One region of the Pseudomonas sp. P8_229 genome, then DNA from elsewhere that is predicted to be linked to it. Evidence: predicted binding sites of a transcription regulator. Region 1 holds the regulator's gene; each other region holds the start of a gene.
What was found. Region 1 encodes FliA, which starts transcription of late flagellar genes. Its sites were predicted from a motif close to CTAAAGTTTNNNNNNNNNNNGCCGNTAA; they were not measured.
Positions count from the first base shown of each region.

Region 2: QMK55_RS15770 (methyl-accepting chemotaxis protein) is a predicted target of FliA. The motif match lies at 4,020-4,047, and genes of this name have one in related genera.
Region 3: QMK55_RS14175 (methyl-accepting chemotaxis protein) is a predicted target of FliA. The motif match lies at 3,985-4,012, and genes of this name have one in related genera.
Region 4: motA (flagellar motor stator protein MotA) is a predicted target of FliA. The motif match lies at 1,861-1,888, and genes of this name have one in related genera.

Region 1 is NZ_CP125378.1:4,751,360-4,757,485, forward strand. It holds gene flhF (flagellar biosynthesis protein FlhF) at 1-231, shown strand, start outside; gene fleN (flagellar synthesis regulator FleN) at 345-1,175, shown strand; gene fliA (RNA polymerase sigma factor FliA) at 1,172-1,912, shown strand; gene QMK55_RS21505 (chemotaxis response regulator CheY) at 2,081-2,452, shown strand; gene QMK55_RS21510 (protein phosphatase CheZ) at 2,471-3,259, shown strand; gene QMK55_RS21515 (chemotaxis protein CheA) at 3,314-5,587, shown strand; gene QMK55_RS21520 (protein-glutamate methylesterase/protein-glutamine glutaminase) at 5,637-6,126, shown strand, end outside.
Region 2 is NZ_CP125378.1:3,474,187-3,480,312, forward strand. It holds gene mscK (mechanosensitive channel MscK) at 1-232, opposite strand, end outside; gene QMK55_RS15765 (potassium/proton antiporter) at 267-2,009, opposite strand; gene QMK55_RS15770 (methyl-accepting chemotaxis protein) at 2,338-3,963, opposite strand; gene QMK55_RS15775 (hypothetical protein) at 4,241-4,471, shown strand; gene QMK55_RS15780 (cell division protein ZapA) at 4,468-4,770, shown strand; gene QMK55_RS15785 (methyl-accepting chemotaxis protein) at 4,870-6,126, shown strand, end outside.
Region 3 is NZ_CP125378.1:3,101,629-3,107,754, forward strand. It holds gene QMK55_RS14160 (TonB-dependent siderophore receptor) at 1-2,227, opposite strand, end outside; gene QMK55_RS14165 (FecR domain-containing protein) at 2,315-3,316, opposite strand; gene QMK55_RS14170 (sigma-70 family RNA polymerase sigma factor) at 3,316-3,816, opposite strand; gene QMK55_RS14175 (methyl-accepting chemotaxis protein) at 4,146-6,026, shown strand.
Region 4 is NZ_CP125378.1:3,559,965-3,566,090, reverse strand. It holds gene motB (flagellar motor protein MotB) at 1-938, opposite strand, end outside; gene motA (flagellar motor stator protein MotA) at 942-1,793, opposite strand; gene QMK55_RS16090 (HDOD domain-containing protein) at 1,959-3,497, shown strand; gene rhdA (thiosulfate sulfurtransferase) at 3,540-4,373, shown strand; gene asd (archaetidylserine decarboxylase) at 4,373-5,233, shown strand; gene QMK55_RS16075 (molecular chaperone) at 5,302-6,126, shown strand, end outside.

The DNA of each region.
Region 1 (6,126 bases):
CTGGATGAGACGGCCAGCCTTGGCGAAGTGTTGAGCCTGGCGATCAGTCATGAACTGCCGGTCGCGTACCTGACCGATGGCCCACGGATTCCGGATGATCTGCATCTGCCGCGCCGCCATCAATTGGTCAGCCGTGCCGTCAGCGTGCAAATGCAGGAAGAACCCAGCGAAGAAGCCATGGCTGACATGTTCGCTGATATCTACCACAGCCCGACCAAGCAGGTTGGCTGAGGTAATGAACCGTTTTTGTACCTACATCGATGGCCTGCCATGCATTGTTCCGGTTGAGAACGCGCAGCCAGTAATGTGGCCTCCGTCTATGCAAGACAAGGTAAAGAAATAACATGGGCAGCATGCATCCCGTACAGGTGATCGCGGTGACCGGCGGCAAAGGTGGCGTCGGCAAGACTAACGTGTCAGTGAACTTGTCTCTGGCGCTGGCAGAGCTTGGCCGTCGGGTCATGCTGCTGGACGCCGACCTGGGGCTGGCGAACGTTGACGTTCTGCTGGGACTGACCCCCAAACGTACTCTGGCCGACGTGATCGAAGGCCGCTGTGAGCTGCGTGATGTGCTGTTGCAGGGGCCCGGCGGGATCCGCATCGTGCCGGCCGCTTCCGGCACCCAGAGCATGGTTCACCTGAGTCCGGCGCAACATGCCGGTCTGATCCAGGCCTTCAGCGACATCGGCGACAACCTCGATGTGCTGGTGATCGACACCGCTGCGGGTATTGGTGACTCGGTAGTCAGTTTCGTACGCGCCGCGCAGGAAGTGTTGCTGGTGGTGTGCGACGAGCCGACCTCGATCACCGACGCCTACGCGCTGATCAAACTGCTCAACCGCGACTACGGCATGAACCGCTTCCGCGTCCTCGCCAACATGGCGCAGAGCCCGCAGGAAGGGCGCAACCTGTTCGCCAAGTTGACCAAGGTCACGGATCGCTTCCTCGACGTCGCCTTACAATACGTCGGCGCGGTGCCGTACGACGAAAGCGTGCGCAAGGCAGTGCAGAAGCAGCGAGCGGTCTATGAAGCCTTTCCGCGTTCCAAGTGCGCGCTGGCGTTCAAGGCGATCGCGCAGAAGGTCGATACCTGGCCGCTGCCTGCCAACCCGCGCGGTCACCTTGAGTTTTTCGTCGAGCGCCTCGTGCAGCAAACGGCAGGGCCTGTGTTATGACCGCGAGCGGTATGAACTACTACAAGAAGTCGGCACGTGACGCGCAGTACGAGTTGATCGAGCGTTACGCGCCACTGGTCAAGCGCATTGCCTATCACCTGCTGGCGCGCTTGCCGGCGAGTGTGCAGGTCGAGGATCTGATTCAGGCCGGAATGATCGGCCTGCTTGAAGTGTCGACCAAATATGACGCCAGCAAGGGCGCCAGTTTCGAAACGTACGCGGGCATTCGAATCCGCGGCGCGATGCTCGATGAAGTGCGCAAAGGGGATTGGGCACCACGCTCGGTTCACCGCAACACCCGTATGGTCAGTGACGCAATTCGGGCAATTGAAGCTAAAACCGGCCGTGATGCTAAAGATCACGAGGTTGCGGCCGAACTCCAATTGAGTCTCGACGATTACTACGGGATTTTGAATGACACGCTGGGCAGCCGGCTGTTCAGTTTCGACGACCTGTTGCAGGACGGCGAACACGAAGGGCTGCACGAGGATGGCGCCAGTGCTCATCTTGAGCCGTCACGCGATCTGGAAGATGAACGCTTCCAGGCCGCGCTGGCGGACGCGATTGCCAATTTGCCGGAGCGTGAGCGACTGGTGTTGGCGCTGTACTACGACGAAGAGCTGAACCTCAAGGAGATCGGTGAAGTCCTTGGCGTCAGTGAATCGCGGGTCAGCCAGTTACACAGCCAGTGCGCGGCCCGCTTGCGGGGGCGTTTGGGGGAGTGGCGAGCGCGCTGAAGGCAGTGTGGGGGACACTGCGAACGAGGCTGGTGCGGTGATCAACGGCACCGGTCTTGCTCTGTTGTGCTCCAGACAGTCATCGAGTGCTTTGCCGGATTGATTGAAATGGCGCGTCCAGGTGCTGGGCGCGTTTAAGACTGCTTGGAGGTCGAATTGGACAAGAACATGAAAATCCTCATCGTTGATGACTTCTCAACGATGCGGCGGATCATCAAGAACCTGCTGCGTGATCTGGGGTTCACCAACACCGTCGAGGCCGACGATGGCATCACTGCCATTCCGGTGCTCAACAGCGGAAGCATCGACTTTCTGGTAACGGACTGGAACATGCCGGGCATGACCGGTATCGACCTGCTGCGCCACGTGCGTGCCGATGAAAAACTCAAGCACCTGCCGGTGCTGATGGTGACTGCAGAAGCCAAGCGCGAGCAGATCATCGAGGCGGCTCAGGCCGGTGTGAACGGCTACGTGGTCAAACCTTTCACGGCTCAGGCGCTGAAAGAAAAAATCGAGAAGATTTTCGAACGCATCGGCTGATGAACGCGCGGGGGAGCTATGGAGCATAACGAATCTTCACAGGGCGATTTCGAATCGACCCTGAAAAAACACGCGGTCGAACTGGTCGAGAGCCTTGAAAAGGGCAGGTTCGGCGACGCTGTGCAACTGATCCATGAGCTCAATCAGACCCGTGACCGTGGCCTGTATCAGGAAGTGGGCAAGCTCACACGCGAACTGCACAGTGCGATCGTCAACTTCCAGATCGATCCGCACATGCCGCAGGCCGAGGAAGTGTCGCAAATCACCGACGCCACCGAACGCCTGGGCTATGTGGTCAAGCTGACCGAAGCCGCGGCCAACCGCACCATGGATCTGGTGGAAAGCGCTACCCCGGTGGTCAATGGCCTGGCTGAAGAAGCCCAGGCCCTGAGTACCGATTGGGGCCGTTTCATGCGTCGTGAAGTCGGGGCTGAAGAGTTCCGCGAACTGGCGCGCCGGGTCGACGGTTTTCTGTCGCGCAGCATCACGGACAACCGTGCGGTGTCGAGCAACCTCAACGACATCCTGCTGGCTCAGGATTACCAGGACCTCACCGGTCAGGTGATCAAGCGTGTGACCCAACTGGTCACCGAAGTCGAAAGCAATTTGCTCAAACTCGTCCTCATGGCCAGTCAGGTGGACCGCTTTGCGGGCATCGAACACGACCGCGCCGCGATGCTTGCAGAAAAAGATCCACAAAAACATCTCTCGCAGGGTGAAGGTCCGCAGATTCATGCCGATAAACGAGAAGACGTTGTGTCCGGTCAGGACGATGTGGACGATTTGTTATCCAGCCTTGGATTCTAGAGTTTTGGAATTTTAGGTTTTTTGGGTTTTTAGACCTGTAGGAGCACCCCATTAATGAGCTTCGGCGCCGATGAAGAGATCCTTCAGGATTTCCTGGTTGAGGCCGGCGAGATTCTTGAGCAACTGTCCGAACAACTGGTCGAGCTGGAAAGCCGCCCGGATGACGCAGATCTGCTCAACGCAATTTTTCGCGGTTTCCACACTGTAAAAGGGGGCGCCGGCTTCCTTCAGCTCAACGAGCTGGTGGAGTGCTGTCACATCGCCGAAAACGTGTTCGACATCCTGCGCAAGGGTGAACGTCGCGTTGATGCAGAACTGATGGACGTGGTGCTCGAAGCACTGGACGCGGTGAACAGCATGTTCAGCGAAGTCCGTGAACGGGCACCGATCACCGCTGCGACCCCGGAACTGCTGGCCGCTCTGGCGCGCCTGGCCGAACCGCAATCGGCGGACGTCGCCCCGGCATCGCCAGTGGCCGAGATGATCGAAGAGCTGGTCGTCGAAGGCGATTCGGGTGACATCACCGATAACGAATTTGAACAGCTGCTGGATTCGCTGAACGCCGCCAAGGCCGAAGCCGAAGCCCCGGCCGCTGCTGCACCTGCACCTGCGCCGGCTGCCGATGCTGCTGCCGGCGATGAAATCACCGACGCCGAATTCGAGTCGTTGCTTGATCAACTGCACGGCAAAGGCCAGTTCGCGGCGGATGCCGTGGCACCGACTGCAGCGGCTCCGGCAGCACCGGCGGCGGGCGACAGCTCGGACATCACCGACGACGAATTCGAAGCACTGCTCGATCAGTTGCACGGCAAGGGCAACTTTGCCGTGGAAGCGCTGGAGTCGGCGATCGCCTCGGCGCCTGCCGCTCCTGCCGCTCCGGCGGCTGCGGCTGCCGGTAGCGACCTGATCAGCGATCACGAGTTCGAATCGCTGCTCGACGAACTGCACGGCAAAGGCAAGTTCACCGACGTCGGCGCCGCGACTGCGGGCACCGCATCGACCGTGGCTGCGCCTGCCGCCAAGGCTCCGGCTGCTGCGCCAAAGGCTGCTCCGAAGCCTGAACCAAAGGCCGAAACGCCAAAACCGGCTGCCGCTGCTGCACCGGCTCCGGCCCGCGCCGCCGCCGCTGCTCCGCCACCGGAAAAACCGGCCAGCGAAGCCGAGACCACTGTTCGTGTCGATACCGCGCGTCTCGACGAAATCATGAACATGGTTGGCGAACTGGTACTGGTGCGTAACCGTCTGGTGCGCCTGGGTCTCAACAGCGGCGACGAAGCCATGTCCAAGGCCGTGTCGAACCTCGACGTGGTCACGGCTGACTTGCAGACCGCGGTGATGAAGACCCGGATGCAGCCGATCAAGAAGGTCTTCGGGCGCTTCCCGCGCCTGGTTCGTGACCTGGCGCGTCAGCTCAAGAAAGAGATCAACCTGGAACTGGTGGGTGAAGAAACCGACCTCGACAAAAACCTTGTCGAGGCCCTGGCCGACCCGCTGGTCCACTTGGTGCGCAACGCCGTCGACCACGGCATCGAGTCGCCGGAAGAGCGCGAAGCCTCGGGCAAGGCCCGTGGCGGTCGCGTGGTACTGGCAGCCGAGCAGGAAGGCGACCACATCCTGTTGTCGATCTCCGACGACGGCAAGGGCATGGACCCGAACGTCCTGCGCGCCATCGCGGTAAAACGCGGCGTGATGGACAAAGATGCGGCCGATCGCCTCAGCGATACCGAGTGCTACAACCTGATTTTCGCCCCGGGTTTCTCGACCAAGACCGAGATCTCCGACGTGTCCGGCCGTGGTGTCGGCATGGACGTGGTGAAGACCAAGATTTCCCAGCTCAACGGTTCGATCAACATCTACTCGACCAAGGGTCAGGGCTCGAAGATCGTCATCAAGGTGCCGCTGACGCTCGCGATCATGCCAACCCTGATGGTGATGCTCGGCAATCAGGCGTTTGCGTTCCCGTTGGTCAACGTCAACGAAATCTTCCACCTCGACCTGTCGACCACCAACGTGGTGGACGGTCAGGAAGTGGTGATCGTGCGGGACAAGGCGCTGCCATTGTTCTACCTCAAGCGCTGGCTGGTCAGCTCCGCCGCTCACGAAGAGCAGCGCGAAGGCCATGTGGTGATCCTTTCGGTGGGCACCCAGCGGATCGGCTTCGTCGTCGATCAACTGGTCGGTCAGGAAGAAGTGGTCATCAAGCCATTGGGCAAAATGCTCCAGGGCACTCCGGGCATGTCCGGCGCCACCATCACTGGTGACGGCCGCATCGCTCTGATCCTCGATGTTCCAAGCATGCTCAAGCGTTACGCCGCACGGCGTATTTGAATCCGGGGCAGCGGGGCGACGACGTCCCGCTGCGCCTAATGGAGTGTTTATGGCAGTCAAAGTCCTGGTGGTGGACGATTCGGGTTTTTTCCGCCGCCGCGTCTCGGAAATTCTTTCAGCGGATCCGAGCATCCAGGTGGTCGGCACGGCCACCAACGGTAAAGAGGCGATCGATCAGGCCCTGGCGCTCAAGCCGGACGTGATCACCATGGACTACGAGATGCCGATGATGGACGGCATCACGGCAGTGCGGCACATCATGCAGCGTTGCCCGACCCCGGTGTTGATGTTCTCCTCGCTGACCCACGAAGGCGCCCGGGTAACCCTGGATGCGCTGGACGCTGGCGCGGTGGATTTCCTGCCGAAGAATTTCGAAGACATCTCGCGTAACCCCGAGAAGGTCAAGCAACTGCTGTGCGAGAAGGTCCATAGCATTTCGCGCAGTAACCGTCGTTTCAGTGCCTACAGTGCGCCGGCTCCGGCCACTGCACCGACGCCTGCGCCTGCGCCTGCTCCGGCGGCATCGAGCTTCAGCAGTC
Region 2 (6,126 bases), 1.3 Mb from region 1:
TGAGATCGATCAGCTTCTGGTCGTAATCACGCCGGTTGTTGAGCTGATTGAGCGTGCTTTGCAGAACCGTTTGCAGAGTCTTTTTATCGGCATCCGGCAGTTTGCTGTCGGCGAGTTTGTCCAGGCTGGCCTGCACGGCATCGCTGGACGGCGGTTCGGCGGCGTACAGCGGGCCGACGGAAAGACTCAGGCCCAGCAGGGCCGCGAAAAAGAAGGAGCGCAGGGTAGGCATAGAGACCGGTCAAGCAAGTGAGAGTGGACGCAGTTTAGAGGAAGAGACCAGGACCCGGGCGACTTCCTTCGGGGAATCTGACGCCCACTTTGCCGATCTTGTTCCCGTCCATGACCGCGACGGTCCAGTGGGTGTTGTTCCACTCCACCTGGTCGCCAACGATGGGTGCACCACCCACCTTGTGGGCAATGAATGCACCCAGGGTCATGTCCGGATCAATACCCTCGGCCGGCAACCCGTAAAGGGCTGCAACCGCTTTAAGCTGGGCGTCTCCTTCGAGTACGAAGTCGCCGAAGAAGCGCAGATCCAGACCGCGTTGCGGCGCCTGGCTGAACAGTTTGCCGAGGGCTGGCAAGTTGTGTTCGTGGCCGATAACACACAGCAAATCATCGACTTCCAGCACCGTACTACCCGACGGATGGAGCAGTTGCTGACCGCGAAACAGCGCGGCGATGCGTGTGCCTTCGGGCATTTTCAGCTCGCGCAGGGGTGAACCGATGCACCATTTCTCGGCGCCGAGCTTGTAAACGAACAGTTCCCACTCGCTAGTGATGTGCACTTCCAGCGCGGAACGGGAGATCGGCGCCGGCTCTGGTGGTACCGTCACCTTCAACAGTTTGGCGACCCACGGCAGGCTGGTGCCCTGCACCAGCAGCGAGACCAATACGATAAAGAACGCGAGGTTGAAGTACAGCTGCGCATTCGGCAGCCCGGCCATCAAGGGAAACACCGCCAGAATGATCGGCACCGCACCGCGCAGGCCGACCCAGGAAATAAACGCTTTCTCGCGGCCATGGAACGCTTTGAACGGCAGCAAGCTGACCAGCACCGACAACGGGCGCGCGAACAGGATCATCCACAGCGCCAGGCCGAGGGCGGGCAGGGCGATGGGCAGCAAATCATGCGGGGTGACCAGCAGCCCCAGCACGAGGAACATGCCGATCTGCGCCAGCCACGCCATGCCGTCGAGCATGTGCAGAATGCCGTGACGGCTGCGCACCGGGCGGTTGCCGATCACCAGACCGCACAGGTACACCGCAAGGAAGCCGCTGCCGTGCAGGGCGTTGGTGAGGGCGAACACCACGAGGCCGCCGGCGATCACCAGAATCGGGTACAGGCCGGTGGCGAGGTTGATCCGGTTGACCAGTTGCAGCATCAGCCAGCCGCCACCCAGGCCGATCACGCCACCGATGCCGAACTCGCGGATCAAGTGGGTCAACAGACTCCAGTGCAGGCCGGTCTGGCCGCTGGCGAGCATGTCGATCAGGGTCACGGTGAGGAACACCGCCATCGGGTCGTTGCTGCCGGATTCGATTTCCAGGCTGGCGGTCACCCGTTCGTTGAGGCCTTTGCCGCCGAGCAGCGAGAACACCGCCGCGGCGTCGGTGGAGCCGACGATGGCGCCGATCAGCAGGCCCTGAATCAGATTCAGGTCGAACAGCCACGCCGCCGCCATGCCGGTCAGCCCGGTAGTGATCAACACTCCGACCGTCGCCAGTGACAGCGCCGGCCACAAGGCCACGCGGAAACTCGAGACTCGGGTGCGCAAACCGCCGTCGAGCAGGATCACCGCCAGTGCAAGGTTGCCGACCAGATAGGCCGTCGGGTAGTTATCGAAAATGATCCCGCCGCCATCGACCCCGGCGGTCATGCCGACCGCGAGAATGATTACCAGAATGGGGATGCCGAGACGGGAAGAAAGTGAGCTGACAAGAATACTCGCACCTACCAGCAACGCGCCGATCAAGAACAGGCTGTTGATGGTCGTCGCATTCAAAGGCAGTACTCCAGAAGCGTAAAGACGGGCACAAACTGACCATGCAGTCTGCGTGCCAGCGATTCTAACCTGTTGAAATGTGATGCTGTCAAAAAGGTTTTTCAGTGGGGTATTCGGGATTTGGGTTCGGCTTGCGATTGCTACCCTCACCCTGGCCCTCTCCCGGAGGGAGAGGGGACTGACCGAGCAGTTCTTGCGAGGTACATCGACCTGAAATATTGAGCCGAACTCAGGTTTTGAAAAGCACGAAGATCGGCTCCCTTTCCCCCTCGCCCCCTTTAGGGGGAGAGGGTTGGGGTGAGGGGGCGCTCTTGATCTTGCTTTTAGATCAAAGGCTGAACCGCCCAACCATATTGTTCAGATCCAGCGCCAGGCGCGACAGCTCGTTGCTCGCCGCACTGGTCTGATTCGCGCCGGTCGCCGACTGCACCGACAGGTCGCGGATGTTCACCAGGTTGCGATCCACTTCGCGGGCCACTTGCGCCTGCTCTTCGGCCGCGCTGGCGATCACCAGGTTGCGTTCGTTGATTTCGACGATCGCGGTGTTGATGGTGTCCAGCGACAGACCGGCGCCACGGGCGATGTTCAGCGTCGACTCGGCGCGTTCGGTGCTGTTGCGCATCGAATCCACGGCGTGTTCGGTGCCGCTCTGAATGCTGCCGATCATCCGTTCGATTTCGCTGGTCGACTGCTGGGTGCGGTGCGCCAAGGCACGGACCTCGTCGGCCACCACGGCAAAACCACGCCCGGCTTCACCGGCGCGGGCCGCTTCGATGGCCGCGTTGAGCGCCAGCAGGTTGGTCTGATCGGCCAGGCCACGAATCACGTCGAGCACCTTGCCGATGTCACGGGATTCGTTCGCCAGATCACCGATCAGGGTCGCAGTGCTCTGCACATCGGTGCTCATGCGTTCGATGGCGCTGACAGTTTCCTGTACCAGGTCACGGCCGTCGCCCGCTGAAGTGGTGGCGTTCTTCGAGGCTTCCGAAGTGCTGACTGCATTGCGCGCGACTTCTTCCACAGCGCTGGTCATCTCGTTAACCGCAGTGGCGGCCTGTTCGATTTCGTTGTTCTGCTGGGTCAGGCCACGGGCACTTTCGTCGGTGACGCTGTTCAGCTCTTCGGCAGCCGAAGCCAACTGAGTGGCGGAGCCGGAGATGCGCTGCAAGGTGTCGCGCAACTTCGATTGCATTTTGGTCATGGCGGCCAGCAGGCGCCCGGCTTCGTCGGTGCCGTCAACGTGGATCGGCTGGGTCAGGTTGCCTTCGGCAATGGTTTCTGCCGCATCCAGCGCCTTCGAAATCGGCTTGGTGATGCTGATCGTCAGCAGCCAGGCGAACAGGAACGTCAGGCCAGTGGCAACGACCAGCAAGGTGACCACCAGATTGAACGCCGAGGAATACTGTTCGGCGGCCTCTTGATTGGTTCGGCTGATCTGCTCGCCATTGATCTGCATCAGGCGGTTGAGCACGCTGTTCATCGCTTCGGAGTTGTCGAGCAACTCGGTGTTGAGCAGGTTACGCAACTCGTCCACCTGATTGTTGCGCGACAGGCTTTTCATCCGGTCTTCGATCTGGTGGTACTGGCCGAGCAACTGCACGTACTGATCGTAGGCGGCACGCTCCGGCGGGCTGCTGATCAGCGGCTCATAAGCCGTTTGAGCCGTACGGATCTGCTGGTTGCGCATCTCCAGCAACTCGACGGTTTTTTGCTGCACGTCCGCTTCACGGTTGACCAGCAAGCGGTACGACAGTACCCGCAGGCGCAGGGTCAGCTGCGTGAACTCGTCGAGGTTCTTGATGCTCGGCACGCTGTTGGTGGTGATGTTCTCGGCAGCGCCGCGGATTTTGCTCATCTGATTCAGGGCGAACACGCCGAGGATCAACATCAGGCCGCCGATCAAGGCAAAACCGGTGAACGCCCGGGGGGCGATATTCATATTGCGAAGGGACATGGTGCGATACCAATAAGGGCCGCATCCATGCGGGCTGAGACTGCTGTATGGATGACTTATCGGTCATGCGACTAAAGTCTTGAGCCTGTGTGCGTATTTGTTGCAGATGGCCTTGGGCGACGAAGTGCAGGAACCAGATCGGCAGATCACAGTCTTTTAAACTCGCGAGAACGGTCGGCCACCAGGAAAATCAAGGCCTTGCGCCGGTTTAACCCTGGCATCCGCAGTGACTTTTCTTTATCGTACGCGCCCTTTGAAAAACGCCTGGAAGATCAAAATGTTGGAAGCATCCCTCAGCCAATTGGAACAGCTCGTCAGCGACCTGGTGCAACAGAACCAGACCCTCACGCAAACCAACCAGACCCTGTCCACGGAACTGGCCCAGGCCAAGGATGAAAACGAAAGCCTGCAACTGAGCCTGATGGAACAGGAAGAAAAGCACGGCGCCACCGCAGCGCGCATCCAGGCACTGGTTGATCGCGTCAACGCAGGTCCTGTCAGCGCATGAACCACGGCACCGCAGGGGTAAAAGTCATCTCCATTCTCGGGGAGGACTATTCGATCAAGGCACCGGCCGGGGAAGAACAGACCCTGCTGGACGCCGCACTGATGCTCAAGGCCGCACTGGCCGACACCAAACGCAAATACCCGACGCTGATCGGTGACCGCTTGCTGGTGCTGGCAGCCATGAATCTGTGCTCGCAGCAGATCGAAATGAAGAAGCTGCACCAGGAAGAACTCGACCGTTACCAAGAGCAAGTCAGCGCCACGGTCGAAACCATCGCCAAGACCATCAATCAGGGCTGATGGGGTTGCGCACAACCAAAGAATAGATTGTCGATTGGGTTGTATACAATCGGCACGGCTGTTGCATTGTTACGGCCACTTATTCTTTGGGGGTGCTCCATGCAGTTGTGGCGACGCAGTATTCAATGGCAGCTGATTCTCAGCATGGGCACCGCCCTGCTGGTCAGCATCCTGATCGTGGTTGGCATATATACCCTGGTGGTCAACCGCCTCGCCCAGAGCTATCTGGTCGAACAAGCGCTGCCGTCGAGCATTGAAGCGACGCGCAATGACATCGAACGCATCCTCGTTCAGCCACTGACCGCCGCCAAGGACATCGCCAGCAACAGCATGGTGCGCGACTGGCTGGCCTCGGGTGAAGACAGCGGCAAAACGGCGGCCTTCGCGCAGTATCTGGAAGGCATCCGCGCCGAACACAAAGCCTTCACCGCGCTGATCATCGGCACCGAGTCCAATCACTACATCACCGAAAAAGGCCTGGATCGGACTCTCAGTCGCACCAAACCGGCCGATGCCTGGTTCTATTCCTTCCTCGACAGCAATCAGCCGCGCACCCTGAATATCGACAACGACGGCGCCACCGGAGAATTGGCGTTGTTCATCGACCTGAAGGTCGAGCAGGCGGGCAAAGTGGTCGGCGTGGCCGGGCTTGGCTTGAGCATGAAAGAGCTGTCGGAGCTGATCCACAACTTCAGCTTTGGCGAGCGCGGCAAGGTCTATCTCGTGCGTTCCGACGGTTTGATCCAGGTTCATCCTGAAGCGCAGTTCAGCGGCAAACGCACCTTGAGCGAGCAGATCGGTGCCCCTGCTGCACAAGCCGTCTTGGGTCAGAAAGTCGCCACCAACAGCTCCTTTCAACGCGATGGCGAAGACTTCCTTGCCTTCAGCCTGCCCCTGCGTGATCTCGGCTGGACTCTGGTGGCCGAAGTGCCGCAGTCGCAGATCTACGCCGAGGCCCGTAAAGCCATGTGGATGAGCGGCGGTATTGGCCTGGCGGTGGCATTGGTGTGTCTGGCGCTGGTGGTGTGGTTGGCCCAGGGATTGGTGCGGCCGATTCGTCAGGTAACAGCCGCACTGGTAGCAATCGGTAGCGGCGGTGGAGATTTGACCCATCGGTTAGATTCCAGTCGCGCCGATGAGCTGGGCGACCTCGCTCGCGGCTTCAACAGTTTCCTCGACAGTCAGCGCGGGATGATCGGCGAAGTGCTGACCACCAGCGAGCGCTTGCGCACGGCTGTCGGCCAAGTGGCCAAGGTGGTGGAAAACACCGCCGAGCGCTCCGGCCGCCAGCAGGAAATGACCGATATGGTCGCCACGGCGGTGCATGAAATGGGCCTGACCGTACAGGAGATCGCG
Region 3 (6,126 bases), 1.6 Mb from region 1:
TATCGAACTTGTAGTCCGCCCACAATGACGCCATGTGACGCGGTGCCTGAGTCGGCGAGTTACCCTTGTTCTCGATCACATTGGTCGGCGTGCTCAGGGTGCTGAGCATCGACTTCGAGTACTCGATATCGGTAAAGGTATAGCTGCCGAGCACTTTCAGGTTGTCGGTCAACTGCATGTGCGCTTCCAGTTCCAAGCCTTGCGAACGGACAGCGCCGACAGCGCGATAGAAGTTTTCCTGCGGCAGCTTGGTCGCGAGGTTCTCCTGATCGATGCGGAACAGCGAGGCGGTGAACAGGTTGTCGGTGCCTGACGGCTGGTATTTCAGGCCGACTTCCCACTGCGTTCCGTCGGTTGGCGGCAGCGGATTGCCGGCGCTGTCGGCATACGAGTTCGGGTTAAACGACTCGGAGTAACTGATGTACGGCGCCATGCCGTTTTCGAACAGATACAGCGCGCCAGCGCGGCCAGTCAATTTGGTGCGTCGGTCATTGATTTGCGTGCCCAGCGGGCGCCCTGCTTCGGCGATGCGGTTTTCATCGGAAGTCTCGACCCAGTCCTGACGCAGACCCAGCGAGAAGCGCCATTGGTCCATCTCGATCAAGTCTTGCAGGTACACCCCGGTCTGCTCCAGGCGCCGCAGATAACTGGTCTCTCCATACATTTCGATCGCCGAGTTGCCGTAGATCGGATTGAACGCATTGATCGGTGCCAGGCCGCCACTGGTCCAGTCGACCACCGTCTTGCGTCGCTGATAGTCCGTGCCCATCAACACGGTGTGCTTGGTGGCACCGGTGAAGAGTTCAGCCTGCAGCATGTTATCGACGATGAATGCATGCAGGCGCTCATCGCCGCCGGTGTAGTAACGGTTAAGTTCGTTGCTGGTCGGTGTCGTCCAGCCGTAGGCGTAGACCTGATCCATGTTCACTTTGGAGTCGAGGTAACGGAAGTTCTGCCGCGCCGTGAAGACATCGTTGAAGCGATGCTCGAACTGATAGCCGAACGACTGCTGATCCCGCGAGTAGCCATCAATCCCCGGCTCGCCCTCGAAGAAGTGCGGCGAGATGCGGTTGCCGTTGCGCTGATGAATCGTGCCGTCCGCCGGCACGCCACCGTGGTAGCCGCCATCCGGATCGTGCTGCAGATACGCCTGCAGCGTCAGCGAGGTGTCTTCAGTGAAATCGATGCTCAGGGTCGGAGCGAGGGCGAAGCGTTTTTCCTTGTTGTGGTCGGACTGCGTGTCGGACTGATCCGTCAATCCGGTCAGACGATAGGCAATGCGCTTGTCGTCATCGACCGGGCCACTGAAGTCAAAACCGACCCCGCGTTGACCCTGGGTGCCGACAGTCGCCTGAACCTGATGATAGGCCTCGTACAACGGCTTCTTGCTGGTCAGCGCCACCAGGCCACCGGGCGAGCTGCGGCCGTACAACACCGACGATGGGCCTTTGAGAATATCCACGCGCTCGAGGAAATACGGATCGACCTGCATGGTGCTGTAGGTCCCGCTGTCGCCCATCGACTTGAGGCCGTCGAGGTAGATATTGTCCACCGAGCCGTCGTTGAAACCGCGCATCGCCACATAGTCGTAGCGGTGGGTCGCACCATAAGGGTTGGTCAGCACGCCGGGGGTATAACGCATCGCCTGGGAGACGGTCTGCGAGCCTTGGTCGTCCATTTGTTCGCGAGTGACCACGGACACACTTTGTGAGGTTTCCAGCAACGCGGTACTGGTCTTGGTGGCGATCTGGCTGTGGGTGGCGTTGTAGCCCTCCATGCTGCCCAGTGCGTTGCCGAGGGCGAAGCCTTTGATATCGGTGGTCGGTAACGCCAGTGCGTCGCTGTCGTTGACTGGATACAGGATGTAGCTGCTGCCGTCCTGGCTGACTGCTTCCAGACCCGAGCCACCGAGCAAATGGCTCAACGCTTGATCCGTTGAATATTCACCCTGTACGCCCGGAGATTGCCGTCCCTGCGTTTGCTGCGGAGTCATCGACAAGGTGATGCCGGCCTGGCGCGCAAACTGGTTCAGCGCTTCGCCCAGCGGGCCGGCGGCGATGGTGTAGCGATGACTACTCGCCTCACTGGCATTGGCGGCGAGGCTCAGGCAGGGCAACACACCGGCGCCCAGAATAGTGGAGAGCAGGGCCGTGCGAATGGCGTGGCGCAACAAACCCGATTCGGCATTGAAATTCAGAGGTTTCTTACAGGTGATGCGGACAGTCATTGTAGGTTTCCGTGGCAAGTCGCAAAGGCTGAGTTGAAGTGCTTACTGACCAAGCCGGACTTGCGGCAAAAACCCGCCAAAATAATTTCAAGCCACTGGTTCCAGCGTGACCCACCATCGAGTGCGATAACGCAATTGCACCGGCAGCGTCTGCGGCAGGATCGCCAGCAGCTTGTCGGTGTCCTCCAGCCGGAACACCCCGGACAGGCGCAAATCAGCCACGGCTGATGCACACGTCACGAAGCCCTGACGATAACGTCCGACCTCGTTGAGAAAATCGCCCAGGCGCATGTTGCGAGTCACGATCAAACCGTCGACCCACGCGCCCGCGTCCATATCCAGTGGCGGCGCCGGGCGCACCTGATGGTGATCGATCAGGTAGGTCTGCCCAGCGAGCGCCTCAACTGAGGTGCCGCCGCTGTGGATGGCGACGCGCCCGGTGGTGACGCTCAGCCGCGTGCAATCGCTGTCCTGACGCAGGATGAAGCGGGCATTGGTCGGCTCATAAATGCCGTGACGGCTTTGCACGCGAAGCGCTCGGTTGAACGCCGCGCCTTCATCGTTACCGCCGCAAGTGACGATGATTTCGCCGCGAGTGAGTTTGATCAGCCGCTGCTGCGCGGTGTAATCCAGATCCACCGCACTGGCGGTGTTGAGCTCGATCCGCGTGCCGTCGGGCAACTGGAAACCCCGCCGCTCACCAGTCGCCGTGGCGTAGTCGGCGCGCCATTGCTGCCAGGCCGAGGTGTCTTTGGCCAGCCATGCGGCGGAGCCCATCAGCAAGGCGCCGGACAACAGCTTCAAGGCCTGTCGCCGTCCGAGTCCCTGCGCACTGTTTTCCAGCGTATTGAACGCCACGTGTGCGCCGGGCACTGCGCGCAGGTTATGGCTCAGCTCAGCCTGCAGCGACTGCACGCGCTGCCAGGCCAGTTCATGTTCGAGATGTTCGGCACGCCATGCTTCGCACTGACGACTCAGGCGCGTATTGCCATGGTTGTTGCGCAGCCGCAGCAACCAGTGAATGGCTTGTTTGACCACCTGTTGCGGCGGTTCGACCCGGCGCCCGGAAGAGACGTTATCCACAGGCATCAGCTTGCGTACCGCAATACGTAGCAGTGATACAGCGCATCGGCGACGTAACGCTCCACCGAGCGCAGCGACAACCCCATCTGCTCGGCGATCTGCTTGTGGGTCAAACCTTCGCACTGCGCCAGCAGAAACGCCTGACGCACCTTCGGCCGCAAGCCTTCGAGCATGCGCGCGATGCTTTCGAGCAATTCGATCACCAGAGCGCGGGCTTCGGCACTCGGGGTTTCGGTTTCGGGCAAATGGGCGATGGTTTCGAGATAGGCGCGTTCGATTTCTTCACGGCGCCAGTGGTCGATCACCAGACCGCGGGCGATGGTGCGCAAAAAAGCGCGGGGTGCCTTGAGTTCCAGGCGTTCGGTGCGCTGCAGCAGGCGCACGAAAGTGTCCTGCGCCAGATCCGCCGCATCCGCGGCATTGCCCAGCCGCATCCGCAGCCAGGCGTTGAGCCAGCCGTGATGACTACTGTAAAGCGCCTGCACTGCAAACTCAGGTGAGGACATGAACGCGACAGCCCGAACGTCACAAATGATAATTAGTCGCATTTTTATCAAGGGCTGTGAATTTTGCAACCGTCACTCTGATAACAATCAAAAAAACTTTGCGGCGAACCTTCTGGCACGCCGTTCGGCGGGAATCTGGCAGAAACACCGTACATTTCCCACACAGCCCTAAGATTTTGGCGAACGGTGCCGACAGACTGGTGAGACATGCGTGCACCAAAGTAGAGCGGCCATCAGAACGCTGCCTGCCAGCTATTGGACATTTTGGAGCTACATGGAATGTTGCATCCCGGAACGCATCCCCACTTTTTCATAAGAAGTCCCATGAAATGAATCTCAAGTTCAGCCATAAAATTCTGTTGGCCGCCTCGGGCGTTGTGGTCCTGGCTTTCGCTTTGTTCACCCTCTACAACGACTATCTGCAGCGAAACACCATTCGCCAGAACCTCCAGTCCTCCGTGCAGCAGGCTGGTGATCTGACCGCCAGCAGCGTGCAGAACTGGATGAGCGGGCGGATTCTGGTGCTGGAAAACCTTGCACAGAACGTTGCTCATCAGGGCAAGAACGCCGACTTCCCGGGGCTGGTCGATCAACCGGCCTTCACCTCAAACTTCCAGTTCACCTACGTCGGCCAGGCCAACGGTGTGTTCACCCAGCGCCCGGACGCGAAGATGCCGGACGGCTACGACCCGCGTCAGCGCCCTTGGTACAAGCAGGCCGTTACCGCCGACAAGACCATGCTGACCCCGCCGTATATGGCCGCCGTCGGTGGTCTGGTGGTGACCATCGCCATGCCGGTGAAAAAGAATGGCGAGCTGCTCGGTGTGGTCGGTGGTGACCTGAGCCTGGAAACCCTGGTGAAGATCATCAATTCGGTGGACTTCGGTGGCCTCGGCCATGCGTTCCTGGTCAGCGGCGACGGTCAGGTGATCGTCAGCCCGGACAAGGATCAGGTGATGAAGAACCTGAAGGACATCTACCCCAATTCCAGCGTGCGCATCGAGAAGGGCAACCAGAACGTGGTGCTTAACGGTCAGGAACGCATCCTGTCGTTCACCCCGGTCAGCGATTTGCCGAATGCCGATTGGTACATCGGTCTGTCGATCGATCGCGACAAGGCCTACGCCGCGCTTAGCCAGTTCCGTACCTCGGCGCTGATCGCCATGTTCGTTGCGGTCGCTACCATTGCGCTGCTGCTGAGCCTGCTGATCAACGTGTTGATGCGTCCACTGACCACCATGGGCCGTGCGATGCAGGACATCGCCCAGGGCGAAGGTGACCTGACCCGTCGTCTGGTCGTGGAAGGCAAGGATGAATTTGCGGAGCTGGGCAGCTCGTTCAACCAGTTCGTCGAGCGGATTCACGCGTCGATTTCCGAAGTGTCGTCGGCCACCCGTCACGTACACGATCTGTCGCAACGGGTAATGGCATCGTCCAACGCTTCGATCGTCGGTTCTGACGAACAAAGCGCACGCACCAACAGCGTGGCTGCCGCGATCAACCAGTTGGGCGCCGCTACTCAGGAAATCGCCCGCAACGCCGCCGATGCTTCGCAGCACGCCAGCGGCGCGAGCGAGCAGGCCGATGACGGTCGTCAGGTGGTTGAACAAACCATCCAGGCCATGACCGAGCTCTCGCAGAAGATCAGCCTGTCGTGCACCCAGATCGAAACCCTGAATGCCAGCACCGACAACATCGGCCACATCCTCGATGTGATCAAAGGCATTTCGCAGCAGACCAATCTGCTGGCACTCAACGCGGCCATTGAAGCGGCGCGTGCCGGAGAAGCCGGACGTGGTTTTGCGGTGGTGGCGGATGAAGTGCGCAACCTCGCCCATCGCACCCAGGAGTCGGCAGAAGAGATCCACAAGATGATCACCTCCTTGCAGGTCGGTTCGCGTGAAGCGGTGACCACCATGAACGCCAGTCAGGCGTCCAGCGAAGAGAGTGTTGAAGTGGCGAACCAGGCCGGCCTGCGACTGGTCAGCGTGACCCAGCGTATCGGTGAGATCGACGGCATGAACCAGTCGGTGGCTGCCGCGACCGAAGAGCAGACCGCCGTGGTGGAAACCCTCAACGTCGACGTCAACCAGATCAACCTGTTGAACCAGCAGAGCGTCGCCAACCTCAACGAGACGTTGAAGGATTGTGATGCGTTGTCGCAGCAGGCCAACCGGTTGAAGCAGTTGGTGGACAGCTTCAAGATCTGATCGTCAGATTGAAGACCGCGTTAGCGTTCTTCGCGAGCAAGCCCGCTCCCACAGGTTGACCGTGTTCCCCTTGAAGGAATGCGATCAAAATGTGGGAGCG
Region 4 (6,126 bases), 1.2 Mb from region 1:
TGCTGATCCGCCGGCAGCGCGTTCGGGTCGACTGACGTCGCCGGCGCGGCGCCGCTCTCCCCTTCTATTGCGGGCTTGGCCGGGTCGGCGCCTTGCGAGCCTTCGATGGCCGCTTGCGCCTTCTTGGTCAGCACCACGATGTCGATACGGCGGTTGACCGGGTTGAACGGGTTCTCCTTGTCGAACAGCGCCGACGAGGCATAACCGACGACCCGCGCCACTTGCCCGTCCGGATAGCTGCCCGCCACCAGCGCACGCCGCGCGGCGTTGGCGCGGTTGGCCGAGAGCTCCCAGTTACCGAAATCACCGGTGCCGGTGTACGGCTTGGCGTCGGTGTGGCCGCTGATGCTGATCTTGTTCGGCACTGCCTTGATGGTGTCGGCCATGGCCAGCAGGATGTCTTCGAAGTACGGCTTCAAGCGTGCAGAACCCGAGTCGAACATCGGCCGGTTCTCGGCGTCCATGATCTGGATGCGCAAGCCGTTCGGGGTGATCTCGAAGAGGATCTGATCCTTGAACTTCTGCAGCTGCGGGTTCTCGTCGACCTTGTTCTGCAGTTCTTGCAGCAACAGCTCCAGACGCTCCTTCTCGACCTGCTCGGCCATGCCTTCAACCTGTTCGGTATCGACCGTGACCTTGTCCGGTTGCGGCTGCGACTTCACCTCAGGGTTGAGGGTATTTTCCGGGGCCAGGGTCGGCGTACCGCCCAGGTCGATGATGTACGGCGTGCCGCTTTCGGAAAAGCCGACCGGATCCTTGAAGTAACCGGCGATGGCGATCTTCTGCTCCGGTGTGGCGGTGGACAGCAGCCACAGCACCAGGAAGAACGCCATCATCGCCGTGGCGAAGTCGGCGAAGGCGATCTTCCACGCCCCGCCGTGATGCCCGCCGGCTATGCGCTTGACGCGCTTGATGATAATCGGCTGATTATTTTCCATTTCTTAGCGACCGCGAACCGCTTGTTCCAGCTCGGCAAAGCTTGGACGGTGCGCCGGATACAGAACCTTGCGCCCGAACTCCACGGCCAGCGATGGCGGCATGCCGGAAGCCGAAGCGACCAGCGAGGCCTTGATGGCTTCGTAGACGTTCAGTTCTTCCTTGGCATCGTGGGCCAGGGAGTGCGCCAACGGACCGAAGAAGCCATAGGCCGCGAGAATACCGAAGAAGGTACCGACCAGTGCCGCGCCGACGTGCAGACCGATGGATTTCTGATCGCCTTCACCCAGCGAGGCCATGGTCACCACGATACCCAGTACCGCCGCGACGATACCGAAACCGGGCATGGCGTCGGCGATGCCGTTCACCGCATGGGATGGATGCTCGAGGTCTTCCTTGAGGCTGTAGAGTTCCATGTCGAACAGCCCCTCCAGTTCGTGCGGCGCCATGTTGCCGGACGACATGATGCGCAGGTAATCGCAGATGAACGCGGTCATGCGCTCGTCTTTGAGCACGGCCGGGTACTTGGCGAAAATCGGGCTCGCGGCGGCGTCTTCGATGTCGCCCTCGATGGCCATCATGCCTTCGCGGCGACTCTTGTTGAGGATCTCGTAGATCAGGCCCAGCACTTCCAGATAGAACGTGTGGCTGAAACGCGAACTGAACATGCTCAGGGATTTCTTGAGCACGTGCATCGTCATGTAACCGGGGTTGGCCTGGAGGAATGCACCGAGGGCCGCACCACCGATGATCATCACCTCGAAGGGCTGGATCAAGGCGGCAATTTTGCCGTGGGAGAGCACGTATCCGCCGAGCACGCTCGCGAATACGACGATGATGCCGATAATTTTAGCCATAGGTAGAAAGTACTTACTGAGTCGGGTTCAAGGTCATATTCGGAAGTTAAAAAATCTCTTCTTCTACTTATCGGCAAAACTGCGCCAGACTATAGCCAGTTCAGGCGAAAAGCCAATTTAGCCCATGCCGGGCGCGTCTACAGTCAGTGAAGATCTCGTCCAGACATGGCTAATGAAACGAACGTCCCACACGCAAAACCGACCACCCTTGAGGGCTGGGTAAAGTTGCTCGATGGCGTGCGCCTGCCCGTGCCGCAGGAGGCTCACGACAAGGTGTGCCGCGCGATCCGCGACAACCGCAGCTCGCTGCGCGACATCGCCGACCTGATGCAGGACAGCCCGGCACTGGCCTTGAGTATCATCCGTGAGGCCAATCGTCACACCCTCGGCACCATGGCCGCGCCGGCGGAAAATCTCGAGGTGGCGATCAATCGTCTAGGCCTGGCGCGTACCGAAGAATTGCTCGCACGCCTGCCCGTCGAACCGCAGATGCAGATTCCCAAGGCCCTGCGCCAACTGCAGCTGATCAGCCAGCACGCCACGCAACAGGCCAACGGTTTTTTCGCCAGTCGCCTGGCGCGACTGTGGCAGGACATTCATTGGGGCAGCCTGTTGTTTCTCTCGCCTTTATGGCCGCTGGCGCTGACGTACCCAGAGTTGCTCGAAGAGTGGGAACTGCGGGTGATCCACAAGGGCGAATCGGCCCCGGTGGTCGAGCAGCAACTGTTTGGCGTGCGCCTGCTGAAGGTCGCCGAGGCGCTGGTGCAAGTCTGGCACCTGCCGATCTGGGTGCAGCAAGGCTATAAGTTGCTGCTCAGCGAACAGCGTGAACTGGTCAAAGTGCTGCGCATCGCCCGCGACAGCGAACATCCGCTGCGCCAGCAAAATCGCCTCGATGACGATCCGACCCTGCGCCGCTGGCTCAACCAGCCGGCCAACACCGTGCTGTTGGCCAACGGTCTGGCGCTGTCCGCGCAACAGGCCTGGGACAGTCCGCACAGCGAACGCTGGCAATACCTGACCAGCCTTTATCTGCAGATTCCGATGGATGAGGTGCAGCAGCAGTTGCACCAGCAAGCCGCCAACAGTGCGCGCCAGCATGCCATGCCCGATCTGTGGCACCCGGCCGTTTCATTATTATGGCCGTGGGGCACCCATCGTTTGCCGGCCGGGATGCTGCCCGCAGCCGCGCCGAGTGCCGAGGATCTGACTCAATGGCGCCGGCAATGCGCCGAATTGCTGGCCGAGCCGAGCCGCTTCACCAATGCCATGAGCCTGACCGTCGCCGCCCGCGATGCCCTGGTCGCCAGCGGCATGCGCCGGGTGATGATTCTGATGGCCGATCGCACGCAGTCCAATCTGCGCGTGCACCAGACCTTCGGCCTGCCTAAAGAAGCCGCCGCGCTGAATTTTGTCGTCAGCCAGAGCAAAGTCTTGCAACGGCTGCTCGCGCAGCAGGCGCAGGTGCGGATCAACCCCGAGAACAACGCACAATTCTCCGCGCTGCTGCCGCAAGGCCTGCGCTCGCTGTTTCGCGGCGAACACCTGTTCCTGCGCTCGCTGGTCAATAACGGCCGGGTGATCATGATCGTCGTCGCCGACCAGGGCGGCGGGCCGTTCGCCGACATCACCGTGCAGGCTTTCGGCAAAACCGCACAGTGCATCGAAAAAGCCCTGCACAGCTTTAGCAGCCGTGGCCGATGAGGCTGCGCTACAATCCCCCCCTTTGTGCTCTGGAGACCTCACATGTCTGACTTCTCTGGCTTGCCGCTCGTCATCGAGCCGAGCGACCTGCTGCCTCGGCTTGAGTCTGAAGAGCTGATTCTGGTGGATCTGACCAGCGCTGCCCGCTATACAGAAGGCCATCTCCCCGGCGCACGCTTTGTCGACCCGAAACGCACCCAGCTCGGCCAGCCGCCGGCGCCGGGGCTGCTGCCGGCCAAGGCCGATCTGGAAGCCTTGTTCGGTGAACTGGGCCATCGTCAGGACGCGGTCTACGTGGTGTATGACGACGAAGGTGGCGGCTGGGCCGGGCGTTTCATCTGGCTGCTCGACGTGATCGGCCACGACAAGTACCACTACGTCGACGGTGGTCTGCCGGCGTGGCTGGAGGCAGGCATGCCAATGTCGATCCAGGTGCCACCGGCAGTCGGCGGCCCGGTATCGTTGACACTGCTCGACGAGCCGACGGCAACGCGCGAATACCTGCAAAGCCGCCTCGGTGCTGCCGATCTGGCGATCTGGGACGCCCGTGGGCCGCTGGAGTATTCCGGCGAGAAAGTACTGGCCGCCAAGGCTGGGCACATTCCGGGCGCGGTGAACTTCGAGTGGACCGCCGGCATGGACAAGGCACGCCAGCTGCGGATTCGCACCGACATGCCGCAGATCCTCGAAGACCTGGGGATCACCAAGGACAAAGAAATCATTACCCACTGCCAGACCCATCACCGGTCGGGCTTCACTTATCTGGTGGCCAAGTCCCTCGGTTATCCGCGGGTCAAGGGCTACGCCGGTTCCTGGGGCGAATGGGGCAACCACCCCGATACGCCTGTCGAGATTCAAGGTTCTAAGGACAACTAATGAAAGAGCGTCTGTTTATCCTCAGCCAGTACCTGCTGCCTCATCACCTGCTGTCGCGCCTGGCCGGCTGCGTTGCCGAGTGCCGTGTGCGCTGGTTCAAAAATGCCTTCACCCAGTGGTTCGCCAAGCGTTATCAGGTGGACATGTCGCAAGCGCTGGTCGAAGACCTGACCGCCTACGAGCACTTCAACGCCTTCTTCACCCGCGCCCTGAAAGACGGCGCGCGCCCACTGGACGAAACCCCGGGCGCGATCCTCAGCCCGGCCGACGGCGCGGTCAGCCAGCTCGGTCCGATCGAACACGGTCGCGTGTTCCAGGCCAAGGGCCACAGCTTCAGCGTGCTGGAACTGCTCGGCGGTGACACAGCCAACGCTGCGCCGTTCATGGGCGGCGACTTCGCCACCATCTACCTGTCGCCGAAGGATTACCACCGCGTGCACATGCCGCTGGCCGGCACCCTGCGCGAGATGGTCTACATCCCGGGCCGAATCTTCTCGGTCAACCAGACCACCGCCGAAAACGTTCCGGAGCTGTTCGCCCGCAACGAGCGTGTGGCGTGCATCTTCGACACCGAGCGCGGACCGATGGCCGTGGTACTGGTCGGCGCGATGATCGTCGCGTCGATCGAAACCGTGTGGGCCGGTCTGGTCACTCCACCGAAGCGTGAACTGAAAACCTTCCGCTACGACGAAGCCGCTCGTGCGCCGATCCATCTGGAAAAAGGCGCTGAACTTGGCCGCTTCAAGCTGGGTTCGACCGCAATCGTGCTGTTCGGGCCGGATCAGGTGAAATGGGCTGAAGAACTGGTCGCCGGTTCGCCAGTGCAGATGGGTCAAGGCCTGGCGCTGCCAACAGCCTGATTCGTTTTCGATGAGAGCGGCTTCGGCCGCTCCCACCGATTGCTGTAATTGCTGCTATGGTTTTTGGCATGAGCCAGACCATTTCCCCACCGCTGCTAAGCACCCCGACTCCAACGCAGTCGCGCCTGTCGTTCTGCGAAGCCACCCCGCGCGACCTCAAACGCTGGATCGCCGGCCTGCCCAAGGCCAACATCGGCGAAACCGCCCGCCAGTTGTATCAAGGCCTGGGCGAACTCAACCTACTGCTCACCCCCAGCGATAATCGCCTGCAACTCTTGGAGCTGCTGCGTCCCGAGGTGTATTTCGTCTGCCAGCATCTGGAACGGCACTTCCTGCATCAGGCGATCATGCTCGACGATCGTTCGCGCAAGATCAGTAACCTGTGTCAGGCACTGCAAAGTCAGCTGGCCATCGGTTACAAGCAGATCGTTCTGCGCATTGCGCCCAAGTACAACAAGGATCGGGCGACGCTGGTCAGTCAGGCCCTGCAACGAGCCGCGCATGCACTCAAGGGGCAACTGCAGCGAGCCGCGCAGCTGTATAGCCCGGCACCGGAACAGCTGTGGTTCGAGCTGCATCAGTTGTACCGCTGCGCCTGCGGATTGCAGCTGCAACAGCGCCGCGTGCATGACGATCTGGCGAGCCTGACCACCGAACTGAGCCTGGAACAGACCTACATTGCCACCCTGCTGCTGGGCAGCGCTCGCTGCAACCAACTGCGCCAGAACCAGATCGCACGGCTGGCTGAAGTGCTGGAACCGTGGAGCGCCCAGCTCAAGCTGCATTTTGGCGGCACGGACGACGGCCTGTTCGCCATCAGCGCCGAACTGGACACCGGCCCGCGCTATCGCAGCATGTTTCGCAAAGAACAACAGGACGCCCTGCTCGGCTTC